2 regions of the Bacillus sp. mrc49 genome follow, and region 2 is predicted to be linked to the other one. Evidence: riboswitches for the same ligand, from Rfam matches in the RefSeq annotation. Region 2 holds a riboswitch; the other holds the start of a gene.

Region 1 (7,547 bases), on a different contig from region 2:
TCCAACTATGGCGGTTTTATCTTTCAGCTCACTGGCAAGCGTCAAGGAACGAATCATGTCATATCCTGAAAGGTGCATGTCGATAACCGGGATATGGACGGATTTCTTAATGAGCTTGGCTGTACCGCCCCTGCTGATAATGGCATCCGCTCCGTTTTTCTCCTCCAATTTCGCAAGTTCCACACCTTTTTCCAAGTCACCCACCGAATAGCCGATTTCCATATCCGGATACAAAGGCAGACACGCTTTTATAATGGGCAGCATCGATTCATATGGGGCAATGATATGCACTTTCATATACATAACCTACTTTCTTGAATATCCGTACTCTATTAATAAGCACCCATCCTATCGAAGGGATTGAAGCCCCCTGTAGAATCGGGTGAATAGAGAATTATTATACCATTTTTCTCCTCCCACTTCTTTTATTCAAGCTAACATCACTGTGCTCATTGTCCCGTATGGGTTTGGCGGTTACGGCTGCGGTCAATAATGAAGCACTCATTTCACGAGTAATGGCTCCCGAAAATAACCATTCCAGAACCATTTCATGGGTAAAACGGTGAACTCCCACGTAAACGCTCCAAACACACGAGTAAATGAATGAAAAGTGCACCAACATACTAAAATGTTTCATTCCATGATAAACTACTATGTATAAGTGCAGCACACCATTCTCTAAAATGGACGGACGAAGGCCCATATTGGCTTCATCGCTTCCTAATATAGAGAATATAGAAAGCCCTTTCATTACTATTATTATTAGGGGGATCATGATGAACACTCGAAGAAATATTTATTTTTTCCATGCATCAAGTTCAGAAATGCAAAACAAGGTCGAACATCTTGCGGAGTTGGCCAACCAGAACGACTATGAGGTCGTCCAAGATTTCACAAAAGCTAACATTATCGTGAGCATTGGTGATGACGGTACCTTTTTACAGGCGGTACGTAAAACCGGCTTCAGGGACGATTGTTTATATGCCGGCATTTCCACTACCGGAAATTTGAATATGTACTGCGATTTCCATCTAGAAGATACAGACAAAATGATTGATGCGATGACAAGAGAGCAAATCGAGGTTCGTAAATATCCAACGATCGAGATTCAATTGGACGAACAGCCTCCATTTTATGCCCTAAATGAACTGAGTATCCGGACTTCGATTACGAAGACGTTCATCATGGATATTTTTATCGATCAAATTCATTTCGAAACCTTCCGCGGGGATGGAATCATCATTGCGACCCCTACCGGAAGCACCGCCTACAATAAGTCGGTGAATGGCGCCGTCGTGGATCCGCTCCTCCCTTGTTTTCAGGTGAGCGAGCTCGCTTCCATCAATAATAATACGTATCGGACCCTCGGGTCTTCATTTATACTAAGCAGCGATAGAACCTTGACTGTTCAACTTGAACAAAATGGTCCAAGCTATCCGATCGTCGGACTTGATAATGAAGCCTTGAGTATCAGCCATGTCGGAAGGGTAAAGGTCCGCTTAAGCGGCAAAGTGATCAAAACCGTCAAACTAAAGGATAACTCTTTTTGGGAAAAGGTAAAAAGGACCTTTCTCTAAAAAACCTTGAAAAAGGTGCCAGATATTATCTCTGGCACCTTTTTATATTTCATAAAAATCCTTGGTGTTTCGATAAAGGGTTTCATACACTTGGTCGACCGGCAAGCCTTTGATCGAAGCGATGTGACGCACACCCTCATGGATCATGCCAGGATGTGTCGCTTTCCCCTTGAATTCGCCTTCGAACTCCCATGGTCCATCCGTTTCAACCATCATCAGCTCAAGCGGATATAGAGACACTAAATCCTTTATTTCTCTTTCATAGCAAACGTCGGGGGTGATGGAAATGCGGTATCCATTTCGGATCATCCTAGCGATCGTTTGGCCATCGCCTTTAAACCAATGGAAATGTGCCTTTCTGATATCGTGCTTCTCCAATAGGTCGCATACGATGGGAGCATCCTCATATACGGCATGAAGGATTACCGGTTTATCGATTTCTTTTGCAAAAGCAAGAAGCCTATCCAATATCTTTATGTATCCTGCCAACTCGATAGCGGGATTTTCCTGTCTTAAGTAAAAGGGAAGCCCAATCTCCCCTACAGCCACCATATTGTGCTGATGTGCCTGCATCCAATTCAACAATTCATTCATTTCCTGTTCACTAGGAAGGGGCTGTTCGGGGTGAAACCCAAAGGCTGGCTTAATTCGTGAATCTTTGCGTGATAGCTGGTCATTTATGATGGAAGATTCCAAATCCATGGAAACCGTCAGCAGTGACTCCACCTGCACCATTTCCATATCCGCGAGTATTTGCTCCTGCACCCTTCCATCATATTGATCAAAATGGATATGGCTGTCGATGATTTTCATGCATCATACCCTCCTTGGCTTATGTAGTGAAGGTTGGCTTCAGTGCGGCATATAATTCCCGTTTCAACTGAAAGAATTCATCACTGAGAAGCTGTTCTTCCCTCCTTGGCCTTGGAAATGGAACGACAACCTCCTTGATGACAGATGCCGGTTTGGATGATAACACGTATATCCTATCGGAAAGGAACACCGCTTCATCGATGCTATGTGTAACGAAAAGCACCGACCGCCGATATTCCTCCCAAAATGACATCAGCCATTTTTGCATCTGCACCCTAGTCAGTTCATCCAAAGCGGAAAAGGGTTCGTCAAGGCACATTAAATCCTGAGGGCTCAAGATGCTTCGGATAAATGCGGCCCTTTGCTTCATGCCGCCGGATAATTCGTGCGGATATGCTTGTTCATACTCTCCCAACCCTGCTTTGATCAACAAGGCCTTGGCTCTTTTTTTGTCTTTAATCCCGGCAAGTTCACTTCCTAGCAGGACATTTTCCATAACCGTTCTCCAAGGTAATAGCGAGGGCTGTTGGGGCATATAGCTTATATGGCCTTTTAAGCCATTTATTTTCTTTCCGTCGAGTAAAATGTCGCCATGGTCCGGCTTCAAAATGCCGCCGGTCAAGTGAAACAATGTACTTTTTCCACTGCCGGATGGTCCAAGGATCGTGACGAATTCCCCTTCACCCACATGAACATTCAGCTTCTCTAAAATATTCTGTTTACCATCAAAGGAATAGGAAACGTCTTTAATTTCCAGATGCATGCTTTTCATCCTCCTTCCGCTTCCATGAAACAAGGTACCTCTCCAGTAGGGTGATGATTCCAAAAAAGAGCAGGCTCATTCCCATAATGATGAAAATGGCTACAAACACCCGATCGGTCCTGAACGCCGAGGAGGCGAGTGTCATATATACGCCAATCCCGGATTTCGCCCCGAGCCACTCCGAAATGACTGCACCCATTACACTATAGGTCGCCGAGATTTTGAGGCCGGAGAAAATGGACGGAATCGAGTGGGGAAGTTCGAGCTTCCAAAACAACTGTCTGTTTCCCGCTCCCATCATCTTAAAATAATGCTTGAGTTCATACGGTGTCTGGCGCAGGCCATCCAATGAGGCAACGGCAACCGGAAAAAAGCATACAAGGGAAATGACGATGAGCTTAGGCAGCATCCCAAAGCCAAACCAGATCACTAAAAGCGGTGCCAGCACGATGATGGGAATATTCTGTGACAAAATGAGCAAGGGATAGACGGCATCTTTCACACCTGAAAACAGATGTAAGGCCGCAGCAATCAATAAGCCGATACAGCTTCCAATTAAAAAACCGGATATCGCAAGCTCGGTCGTTGATAATAGGTGTCCCAATAGATTATGAAAAGACTCGATTCCTTCAATGAAAATGGCAGATGGAGCAGGAAGCAGCCATTTTTCGATTTTCAATATCGCTGTCGCTGACTCCCATGCGATCAGCAGCAATACTAAAAGAAAGAAGGGAGCCCCCTTCTTCCAAATCCTTCTTCCGATCATGCCCGATACTTCTCCGTCAACGTATCCATCGTGATCCCGCTCGGCTGATATAATATTTTGACTTGGGAAATGACATTCGGCGAACCTAGTTCAATCATTCTTTGATTCATTTTTTCTATCACCGCAAATAGCTGGGAAAGCTCGCCCTCCATGGTTGTTTCCAGGGGGTGAACCTCGTATTTGACACCTGATTCATCTATGATCTTGATTGCTTCATCGACTAAAGGAATGACATTTTCACCTTTAGGAATAATTTGTATACTGATTAAAGAACTGGCCATTTTTTTTCCTCCTAATTAGGTAAAAATTCGTTGGTAAACGCCTCTTCAGGTTTAAAATCACCTTCAAGAAGCTTATTTTCTCTCATCCAATCACTGTAATTCTTCCATATATCAAGCTTTTGTTCACCCCAGCGCGGAGCATCATCCTGATATTTATCCGCAAGCCACGCCTGGCTCTTCCTCACTAGTTTGGCATCCAGGTCCGGAGCGGCCTTCATTAAAATGTCCGCTGCCGCATCGGGATCATCAATCGCAAACTGATACCCTTCAGAAGCTGCATGAACGAATGCCTTAACCGTGTCTGGATCTTCTTTGATCAGCTTTTCGTTCGTTGTCAGAACAGGCGTATAGTAATCGAGCTTATCCGAGTAATCAGTCAAGTAAATCATATTCAGCTTTTCATTTCTCAGCTCGGCCTCGACACCTGTCCATCCATAATAAATCCAGGCGAAGTCTACATCCCTTTTAACTGAAGTGAAAAAATCAGCATCCCCTGTATTGACGATATCGACTTTATTTACATCCGCATTTTCTTTTTTCATGAGCGAATCCATGATGGCCTTTTCTACCGGTGACCCCCAGCCACCATATGTTTTCCCTTCAAAATCCTTAGGGGATTTAATGTTTTTATCCGCTGGAGATGCGAATCCAGAGGTATTATGCTGGATGACTGCAGCCAGTGAAACGATCGGCACACCTTGGACGCGGGCCTGGGTAATGCCTTCCTGGTAGCTTACGCCAAATTCGGATTTCCCGGAGGCCACCAGCTTATCCGCACCGGCTTCACCTGGCATGATGATATCGACATCCAATCCTTGTTCTTTAAAATACCCCTTTTCCTTGGCTACATACAATCCTGTATGGTTTGTATTCGGTGTCCAATCGAGAACGACCGACACTTTTTTCAATCCTTCATTATCTTCCTTTTTTGTTGCTTCATCTTTTTCGTTCGTTCCGCCGGCGCCACATCCAGCTAAAAGGAACAACGAAGTCAGCAATGGCAAAAATTTATTCAAGCGGGTATCCTCCTACTCATCGTATAAGATCCACATGCAGGAATATTAAGGGCGCCAGGTGCATTTTGCCAATCATAAAACAAAAAACGCCCGAAGATGAATTCGGACGTTAACATACAAAACGGAAAATCTGTCATAATATGTTCCCTCCGCTGGCACCATCCAGATCAGGTTCTAAGAGTCAGCATCTAAAGGATGCAATCTCAGCCAGCATTACTGGCTCCCCTACATTTCTCGCACATATGGACTTTTCTCTATCATTATATCAATTCATCGGGAAAAGGGAAAACTAATTTGCTTCCGTTAAAAAATCTCCTACATCTGCCATCCGAAACATGCTTCATTACCGGCACTTTTCCTCCTTCACATAATCACTTCCATGCGGATAATCATATAATGACCATGACCTGCAGACATTTCCATGTACCAGATTCATAACTCATAAGCAAAAGGTGGATATGATCATGATCAAGATTAATCACAAATGGTTAGATATCAGTCAACTCCAGCCAGGAATACCCTCTGCCAAGGCGCTGGAACTGCTACAATTGCTGGCGGGATATGCGACCGTTTTTGAATACCGGAACTTGGAGGAACTTAATTTCGACATTCAATTGAGGCTTCGAGTCATGGAGGCAGCCATTTCATTAGATAAAAGCGGTGCTGAATTTGCTACACTCGATGAATCGGAAACAAATCAACGATATTGGCACCTTGCAAAGGATGGCACCTTCACCCTTCAGCCAGGAATTCCTCCCCATGTTGCCATTGCAGATATTTTCCAAAATGGAACGCTATATGCTTTCGAATGCGGGACAGCAATAGTCGTCACGTTCTTAATGGGGATCATGGATGTAATCGGCCCGCGGAAGTTTGACTATCTTTTTTCAGACCTCGTTCTATATGACTGGCATCCCCCAACGAATATGATCCTGCTCGTTCACCGCGGCACCGATTATTTACCAGGGGACTGCGTGTATTTCAAAAACCCGGAACATGATGAAAAAAAGCCTGAATGGCAAGGGGAAAATGCGATATTATTAGGGAAAAATCTCTTTTTTGGCCACGGGATCGGCATTACCAATTCTAAAGGAATCATTGATGAGTTAAACGATAATAGAAAATCGAATGCAACCATATCGGCCTACCTGACAGACCATATCGTCAGCCTTGACAGTTCCTATTATTTTGACACAGTCCAACCCTATCCCATCCGGAAAGAACAGATACCCCGTCTCAACAGCCTCCCTGATTTGATCGTTTCTGAAATAGGTTCGACGTTTCACCTATCCTGATGCATGGCCCTGCATAAAAAAATGCTTGGAGGAAAAGCTCCGCCAAGCATCTTTTTCATTCATGCACCCATATTCCTCTTTTCTTTGAACCTGCGGGCGCTTGCCTGCCCCCATTTCGTGATGGAAAGTGTATAAACGGCCAAAGCAGACCATATGAACAAAAAGGCTAAAAGATGTGCTTTGGTAAAACTTTCATGATAGACGAATACACCGATCAGTAAAGATAAGGTCGGAGCGATATATTGAAAAATGCCAAGCATCGAAAGCGGGATCTTTTCTGCTCCTTTTGCAAAGTATAAAAGAGGTAGCGCCGTGACGATCCCGCCGCCAACCAACAGCAAGCCTGTGCTCCCAGCTGTAAAGAATTTCATGTCTGCCTGGGCCGATAAGTATATCAGGTAACCAAGGGCGAGGGGCGTCACCATCATCGTTTCTAGCGTCAGCCCGATCGCCGATTCGGCCTTGATCATTTTTTTCGCCAATCCGTACAATCCAAAGGTCATCGCCAAGACAAGGGAGACCCAGGGAATGGTGCCAAAATGAATCCCAAGGATCAAAACACCGATTCCGGCAAGCGCGAACGACATGATTTGCGCTCCGCTCAATTTTTCCTTTAAGACGATCACGCCCAAGAGGACGCTGACTAGCGGATTGATATAATAGCCAAGGCTGGTGTCGAGAATCCGGCCGGAGTTAACGGCCCAGATGAACACTCCCCAGTTAGCTGTAACGAGCAGTGACGCTGTAAGTAAAGCCATAAAGAGTTTCGGGTTACGAACTATATTCTTGACATAGTCAAGAAACGCTTGCCATTTTTTCATGAACAGCAATAACACCAGCATGAAGACGAAAGACCATAATACCCTTTGCGCCAGTATCTCTGTTGCACCGACCCCCTGGAGGAATTTCCAGTACACCGGAACAATTCCCCACATCATATAAGAAAGAGCGGCATAGATCGCCCCTTCTTTTTGTTCATTCACTTTCATAACCTGCCTTCTTTCCATTCATTCCTTGATCTTTTAAAACCATCTAC
Region 2 (7,547 bases):
AATTGATTTCCATTTCGGTTTCAGGAACCAAATGGGGAACCGGTATAGGTTTACCTTGTTCATTAATGGCGACAAAGGTCAAAAAGGAAATGACACATAAATTGCGATCTCCTGTAACTAAATCCTCAGCAATCACTTTTACGATGATTTCCATCGATGTTCTGCCCGTATAGGTCACGAAGCTTTCCAGACAAACTGCATTTCCTTCGTGGATAGGGTGAAGGAAATCAACCGAATCGGTAGAGGCGGTAACTACGTTGCTCCTCGCATGACGCATGGCGGATATGGCCGCTACGTCATCAATATATGCCATTAGCTTGCCTCCGAACATCGTACCAATATTATTTGTATCGGGAGGGAGGACAAGACTTGTTTTAATGACCAAAGAATCCCGGCAATGCTTTATTTCTTCCATGGTGACTGCACTCCTTCATTCATGTCTGATTTCTCACTAGTCCACTTTATCGAATTCTCGGCTGTAAAGCAATATACAAGCTTATTTTCCTGCTTTTCGTCTAATATTCGAGAAGGGAAATGCTGATTCCGCCTCACTGCCCTCTAGCCTGCTTGCCCTGCTGCAGCTCTCTCAAGGTTAAGCCGAAGGTCATTTGCAGATGAGGGTAGTCCTTGAATCCTGGCCAATCCCCACCCCATTCGAATCCCAGCCCTTTAGCAACGGTGACGACTTCCATCCAATCCGATTTCCCATTATCATTTCCGTCATAGTCCATATCCCAAATGGCCTCGCCTTGTTTGTTGAGGAGGGCGAAATCTATCGCCAAACCGAAATTATGAAGCGACTCGCCGCCTTTTGCATATGTCACGATATCCCCCGTACTTAAACGGCCCTTTTCATATAATTTATTTTGTTCTTCCAAAGAACGATATCCGGCGGTAATGATTATTGGGATGTCTAATTCATTAGCCCGCTGAATGAGCTCATCTTTTTTTTCAGCGACGACCGGATGCAGCTCATCTGCCAGTTCGATATCGTCTAAATCAGGCGGAAGGACATTCTTGTACAAGACAACCGCCAACAATCCGAAAAAAAACAAGACCAGACATGCCTTAACCCAGTTAGCTTTCACAGAACATTCCTTTCTGTCTAAAGTGAAAAACTCAACCAGGTTCGGATGAGTTTTTCTTTTTATTATAAGTTAGATTTTAGCTCTTCGATTTGCAGCAAATGCCTTTTTTCATGCAATCCCACGAACGGTATCCATTGCTTCAAACTTAGATCCTTGAATAACGGATGAGGAAATGACTTTTCCTCAAGGTCCTTTTCATCTGCGCTGTCGACAAGTTGTACCAATGCGGCACGTGATTCGGCCAATTTATCCTTGACTTCTTGCAAGGTTTGGAATGATTCCGACGGAACGACATATGAAGGCGCTTCGACCTTCACTTCACGGTTTACAGTAAGCTCGATCGGTTTGTCCGCCGCAGGAACTCTCTCATCACTGTGCAATTTATCGGCAATGCTCTTTGTGATGGCCCGCTCCATTAAATATAAATGATCCAATACTTGGATAATGCTCCATCGTCCTTCTTCAGGATGGGCATTCAGCTGTTCATCCGAGAAGCCGTTGACTGCATTCAGAAGTTCTTCCCTGGTTTTTTCATTTTGATTCATTATTAGCATCTCCTCATATAATCCGGATTAATCTCCCATAATTATTCCATGTTCTATAGTAATGTGTAAAATCATAATACTTATGAAAAGAAAAGATTTGATAAAAAGAAGAGTAAAATACCTCTTACATGTTCATTCGGTGTTTAACATGTAAGGCAGTTTAGAGTTTGTCTACATTCCATGGCTATCATTTGAAGTCGTAGCTTGCCAGTATCCGATTTGTGATGAGCCTATATCCTTTTTCATTGGGGTGAATTTCATCACTGAAATAATCGGCTTTCTTTTTGTTTTTATATAAATCATCGGTGGGAATGAATACCATCCTTTCGTCCTTTTTCACTACATCCTTGATTGATTGGTTATAATCCTGAATGTGCTTTTCGATCTTTCGGTTGTCAATGATCGGGTTATACAGGCCCACTACCAGGATATCGGCCTTATCATTTTTCTTTAGAAGTGTTGCTGTGATCTTTTTTAGATGCCTGATGTATTCCCGCTTGCCCTCATCGATTTTCCGATCATTTATTTCGGTCAAGTCGCCGCCGTTACTATTGATGAAGTCATTCGTGCCGATATAAACGATGAATGTGTCGGCTTTATCGAGTTTAGTATGGATTCGGTAATCATCGAGCTGTTCGATGACGCCATCCGTTTCCTGCCCTTTAATTCCATAATTCCAAAAGCTTACTTTTTGATCCGACTCAGGATTGTTTAGTTCATCCCTCAAGCCCTTTACATAGCCTTCCCCATGCTTATCTCCCTTACCGTATGTTAAAGAATCGCCAAAAGCCATGACCCGCTGTACACGGTTCGACGCCGCAGCCTGTTGAAATTCATATACGACAAAACAAATAATGAGGACAATCATTAATAAGCCAGTTAATTTTTTCATTCGTTTCTCCTTTTGTTTTATAGCTAAGAAGCATTTTATATGTTACATACCCAAAAATGAGCATAAGTAACAATAAAAATGAATTGGCAGATAACGAGGAGAAAGTGTATGATAATATAAAACTTTCAGATGATTTGGTTATGACCACAATTCACTATCAAATTATGTAATAGGAACTTCTGGATGTTAATAAAAGTAATGGATTGGAGAGTTTATGATGAACGAGTACATACAATTCAGAGAGGCTGAATTATCGGATTTGCCTAAAATTGTGGAAATTTACAATTCCACAATTGCCTCCAGAATGGTCACCGCAGATACGGACCCGATATCTGTACAATCGAGGGTTAAATGGTTTGAGGAGCATAATTCAGAAAGCAGACCGCTATATATCATTACTTTTGAAGGACAAACCGCAGGATGGATGAGCTTTCAATCTTTCTATGGAAGGCCCGCCTACAATTCTACGGCGGAAATCAGCATCTATATTGATGATTATTTCCGGGGAAAAGGAATCGGACGGATTTCGATTCAGAAGGCAATTGAAGTAAGCCCGAAATTAGGGGTGAAGACTCTATTAGGTTTCATATTCGCTCATAATTTACCTAGCATGAAGCTTTTCTCCAAATTTGGTTTTGAAGAATGGGCGCACTTACCGCAAGTTGCCGAGCTCGATGGCATTGAACGGGATTTGGTCATCCTTGGTAAACGTATAGAAGCATGATTATTCAAAAGCTATTGCCTTCAGCAATAGTTTTTTTGTTTACATGGAGAAATTCACCATCATGTGTATATCAGATTCACGATTTCAAGAAAACTAGGAATCCCCTGAATATTCAGCTTTCAAATCCTTTGTTAACGCGTTTAACAGGGTATCCAATTCTTGACTAGCTTGAATCGTCAGAAGACTGTTTATACCAAAAATATTTGCCAATTCCATCATCTCTTTTCTCTTCTCTTCTATTCTTTCTGGGGTAACCTTTTTGGAAAGCAATTTATATACACCTCCCATATATTCAATATTTTTACACTTTCAATCATAATGAAACTCGTAGTTAAAATCAACTATCTCAGAAAGGAAAAATGTGTTTTTTTAGCGGACAAATGTGACAAAATTCCTATAAAATCTTTTAAATATGTATTTTTTGTGACAACAATCTTTCCATATAAAAAAGCATTCACCGATGTACACTGCGAATGCTTCCTTCTATATACATGATCTTTATTGAATGATCGCCTGCTTCTTGCTATGTCATCCATTCTGTAGGAGACTCGCTATCAGACCTATTTATAACGATCTTATATTCATCTTCCAATACTTTTAAAGGGGCATCATAAAGGTGCCTTTCATCAGAGGTTTTGTATACTCCTTTCGCCAATAGCTCTTCTATCAGCAACGCCTTCCTCTGTTCGATCCACTTAAATACTTCTGCCATGTTAATGGCTCCTTTCCTTGTCAGCTTAGAGCCTAAGCTACCTTAACAAGTTTCAATTTCACCAAATTATATATACCTTTTCTATTATGTCCTTAAACACTATTTTACAAAAATAAAAGCCTCTTCAATTAAAGAAGAGGCTGACAGGGTCCGGACGGCTCTTCTTATCTTCCAAGCGATCGCTTGTTGGATGTAGCACAGTTCCCATTATGGGTCTGCTGCCGAGGTTTCATAGGGCCAAGTCCCTCCACCTCTCTGGATAAGAATTCAATTATATAAATGATGTGAACATTATTTTATCCCAATAATTCACAAAAGTCAATTGCCTCGTTCCCCTTTTTTCCACTCTCCTCCCTTTCAAAGGCGGGTTGCATTTTCTTGGCTTTCTGATATGATGTCAGTAATTACATACAATGCACACCACTAGGGGAGTCTTGTCAAGACTGAGATGGAAGTAATTTCCGGACCCTTTGAACCTGAACCGGCTCATACCGGCGGAGGAAAGTGGATGATATCGCCCATTTCGGCTTTATCCATCTGCCCCGTTCCGTTATTCAGGAACGGGTTTTTTTATTGGCTCTAAATAATGATTCTATATAAAGGGGGATGAACATGAAAAATATTAAAACAGAAACCTTCAGTGACAGACTTCATGCACGCGCAAAGGAAATTTGGGAAAGGAACCATTCACATCCCTTTGTCCAAGCTATCGGAACCGGAACGCTTCCTGAACATAAGTTTGCTTATTACTTGAAGCAGGACTATATCTATTTGATGGATTATTCCAAGCTTTTCGCTTTAGGTGTCATTAAAGCGCATAATGTTGAAACCATGGCAAAGTTTGCGGAAATCTTGAATGAAACGATACAGGTCGAAATGGATATCCATAGGCATTATGCCTTGGAATTCGGAATTACTCCAAAGCAATTGGAGGATACGGAACCTACTCCCACTACCCTTGCCTATTCGGGTTACATGCTGAATGCTGCTCAACATGGTACATTGGCAGATTTAATCGCCTGTCTTCTCCCTTGTGCCTGGGATTATTATGAAATCGGTCTGCTTTTAAAAGAACGAAATGGCAAAGATTTGGATAACAATCCCTATGCAAAATGGATTGAATCCTATTCCTCCCCAGAATTCGGTGAAGCACATAAGTGGCTGATTGCTTTATTGGAGGAATTGACGGAAGGAATGCCTGAAAAAGAACTGCAGAGACTGGAAAAGCACTTCTTGGTGACCTCCCGCTACGAATATTTATTCTGGGATATGGTTCAAAATGAGCAGGATTGGCCCTTGTAGGTCATAGACATGATGATCAACACAATCAGAAAAATGACGTTGACGGCAATGATCACGGCCATAACGACTATAACCAGTTCCTTTATATTCATCCCGGTAGGATTTGTGAAAGCTTTTCCCATTCAGCACCTGGCCAATGTCCTGACAGCTGTTTTACTCGGCCCTGCTTATGCGGTTACTCAAGCTTTCCTCGTTTCCATGTTGAGAAATATATCTGGTACGGGGTCACTTTTCGCCTTTCCTGGCAGTATGATCGGTGCACTGCTGGCTGCGTACCTTTATCGTAAAACAAAGCGATTGACTTTCGCCTGTCTAGGGGAAGTGACGGGGACCGGTCTTCTAGGTTCGCTTGCCTGTTATCCGATCGCGGTACTCCTCTTGGGGGAAAAAGCAGCTCTTTTTGGCATTATGCCAGCTTTTATGCTCAGTTCAATGACAGGTGCCATTTTCGCTTTCATTTTACTGAAAATATTATTGAAAAATACTTATATGAAGGGGTTTTTCCATGAAAAAAGCATTAACCATCGCAGGCTCTGACTCAGGCGGCGGCGCCGGGATACAAGCCGATATCAAAACATTTTCTGCACATGGGATCTTCGGGATGTCCGTCATCACGGCCGTCACTGCACAAAACACAAAGGAAGTACGTTCCGTTCAGGCGATAGACACGGATATCATCACTGATCAAATGGCTGCCGTTTTCGAAGATATACACGTCGATGCAGTAAAAATCGGCATGCTTGGTTCAAAAGAAATTGTCGAAACAGTCGCTGAAGCTCTTAATACCTACTTACCGGCCATCGTCATCCTTGACCCAGTCATGATTTCCAAAAGCGGCCACCATTTGCTGGACGGAAAAGCCGTCACTGCCCTAAAAACGAAATTGCTCCCGCTTGCAACGCTCATTACCCCTAATGTACCGGAGGCGGAGGTACTTACTGGTTTATCGATTCGAACGGAGCAAGACTTTTACAAAGCCTGTTTATCCTTGATTGAATTGGGTTCCAATGCCGTTTTACTTAAAGGGGGGCATGCAGAGGGAAACCCAAACGACCTCTTTTATGATGGGAAGAACTTTCACTGGATAAAAGGAGAAAGAATCCATACGAAAAACACTCACGGGACTGGCTGTACCCTATCCTCCGCGATTGCATCCAACTTGGCGAATGGACAATCTTTGCAAGAGTCGATTGAGCAGGCCAAGCTGTATATCTCCGAAGCGATACGCAATAGTTTTTCAATAGGAGGGGGACATGGGCCTGTCCATCATTTTCATTCATTTTCAAAAAAAGAACGGAGTGAATCCATATGAATATAAAGTTTTCGGCAGCTGACTTGTTTGAAAAGGTAAAAGAAAGAAAACCACTTGTACACCAAATCACCAACTTTGTTACGGTCAACGACTGTGCAAATGCCACGCTTGCCATCGGTGGATCACCTGTGATGACATCCAGTCCCAAGGAAGTCGAAGCGATGGTCAAGTTGGCGGATGCACTTGTCCTGAATTTCGGTACGATTGATGAAAAATCCCTGGAAGCCATGGAGATAGCCGGGAGGACGGCAAACTCCAGAAATATCCCGGTCATTTTGGATCCTGTGGGAGTTGGCGCCACACCGTATCGAACAGAGAAAGTTAGTGAGCTTCTAAAGAAGGTCTCCTTCCAGATCATCCGCGGTAATGCGAGCGAGATTCACCGTTTGATCGGCGGCGATATCGTTACACGGGGAGTCGACTCAGAGGAACTGACGATAAGCAATGAGGCTCTTGCTTTTTCTGCAGCAAAAAGGTTGAATAGTGTCGTCGTGGTCAGCGGGGCCATCGACGCTGTTAGCAATGGGAAGCACACATCCCTCATTGATAACGGAAACGTTCTATTAACGAATGTAACAGGCACGGGATGTATGGCCACCGCACTTATCGGCGCCTTTTCCGGAATCACGGACGACTATTATGCTGCAGCAGTTGCCGGGATCTCGACGATGAGCATTTCAGGGGAGATCGCTGCTGAAACCTTGCAAAAGCATGAAGGCACAGGAACCTTTCGGGTGCGCTTAATTGACGCAATATCAAGAATGGATAAGGAAATGTGGATGAATGAGGTGAAAATGAATGAAGAAATCACACATTGATTTAAGCCTATATTTAGTTACGGAAGAGTCGATAGATATTGTAAACTTGACCAAAATCATCTCGGAATCGATTGCTGGTGGCGTTTCGGCTGTACAACTTAGGGAGAAGAACAATTCATCCCTGTCCTTTTATAGAAAAGCTGCGGCCTTAAAG

The links. Region 2 has a riboswitch for thiamine pyrophosphate ahead of tenA (thiaminase II). Riboswitches for the same ligand answer to the same signal wherever they lie in the genome.
Region 1: it holds a riboswitch for thiamine pyrophosphate, as region 2 does, so the genes downstream of both, CVN76_RS22730 (ABC transporter substrate-binding protein) here and tenA (thiaminase II) in region 2, are expected to answer to the same signal.

Annotation. Positions count from the first base shown of each region.
Region 1 is NZ_PHNG01000762.1:22,647-30,193, forward strand. It holds gene CVN76_RS22695 (sigma-54-dependent Fis family transcriptional regulator) at 1-297, opposite strand, end outside; gene CVN76_RS22705 (NAD kinase) at 774-1,577, shown strand; gene CVN76_RS22710 (TatD family hydrolase) at 1,620-2,390, opposite strand; gene CVN76_RS22715 (ABC transporter ATP-binding protein) at 2,410-3,162, opposite strand; gene CVN76_RS22720 (ABC transporter permease) at 3,137-3,919, opposite strand; gene CVN76_RS22725 (thiamine-binding protein) at 3,916-4,200, opposite strand; gene CVN76_RS22730 (ABC transporter substrate-binding protein) at 4,212-5,216, opposite strand; TPP riboswitch at 5,344-5,453, opposite strand; gene CVN76_RS22735 (protein-glutamine gamma-glutamyltransferase) at 5,681-6,511, shown strand; gene rarD (EamA family transporter RarD) at 6,571-7,500, opposite strand.
Region 2 is NZ_PHNG01000800.1:352,772-360,318, reverse strand. It holds gene CVN76_RS28085 (acyl-CoA thioesterase) at 1-415, opposite strand, end outside; gene CVN76_RS28080 (M15 family metallopeptidase) at 549-1,088, opposite strand; gene CVN76_RS28075 (DinB family protein) at 1,151-1,633, opposite strand; gene CVN76_RS28070 (DUF459 domain-containing protein) at 1,821-2,525, opposite strand; gene CVN76_RS28065 (GNAT family N-acetyltransferase) at 2,743-3,249, shown strand; gene CVN76_RS28060 (aspartyl-phosphate phosphatase Spo0E family protein) at 3,343-3,519, opposite strand; gene CVN76_RS28055 (Fur-regulated basic protein FbpA) at 3,773-3,961, opposite strand; SAM riboswitch class I at 4,123-4,227, opposite strand; TPP riboswitch at 4,377-4,481, shown strand; gene tenA (thiaminase II) at 4,574-5,263, shown strand; gene thiW (energy coupling factor transporter S component ThiW) at 5,273-5,800, shown strand; gene thiD (bifunctional hydroxymethylpyrimidine kinase/phosphomethylpyrimidine kinase) at 5,769-6,575, shown strand; gene thiM (hydroxyethylthiazole kinase) at 6,572-7,393, shown strand; gene thiE (thiamine phosphate synthase) at 7,374-7,547, shown strand, end outside.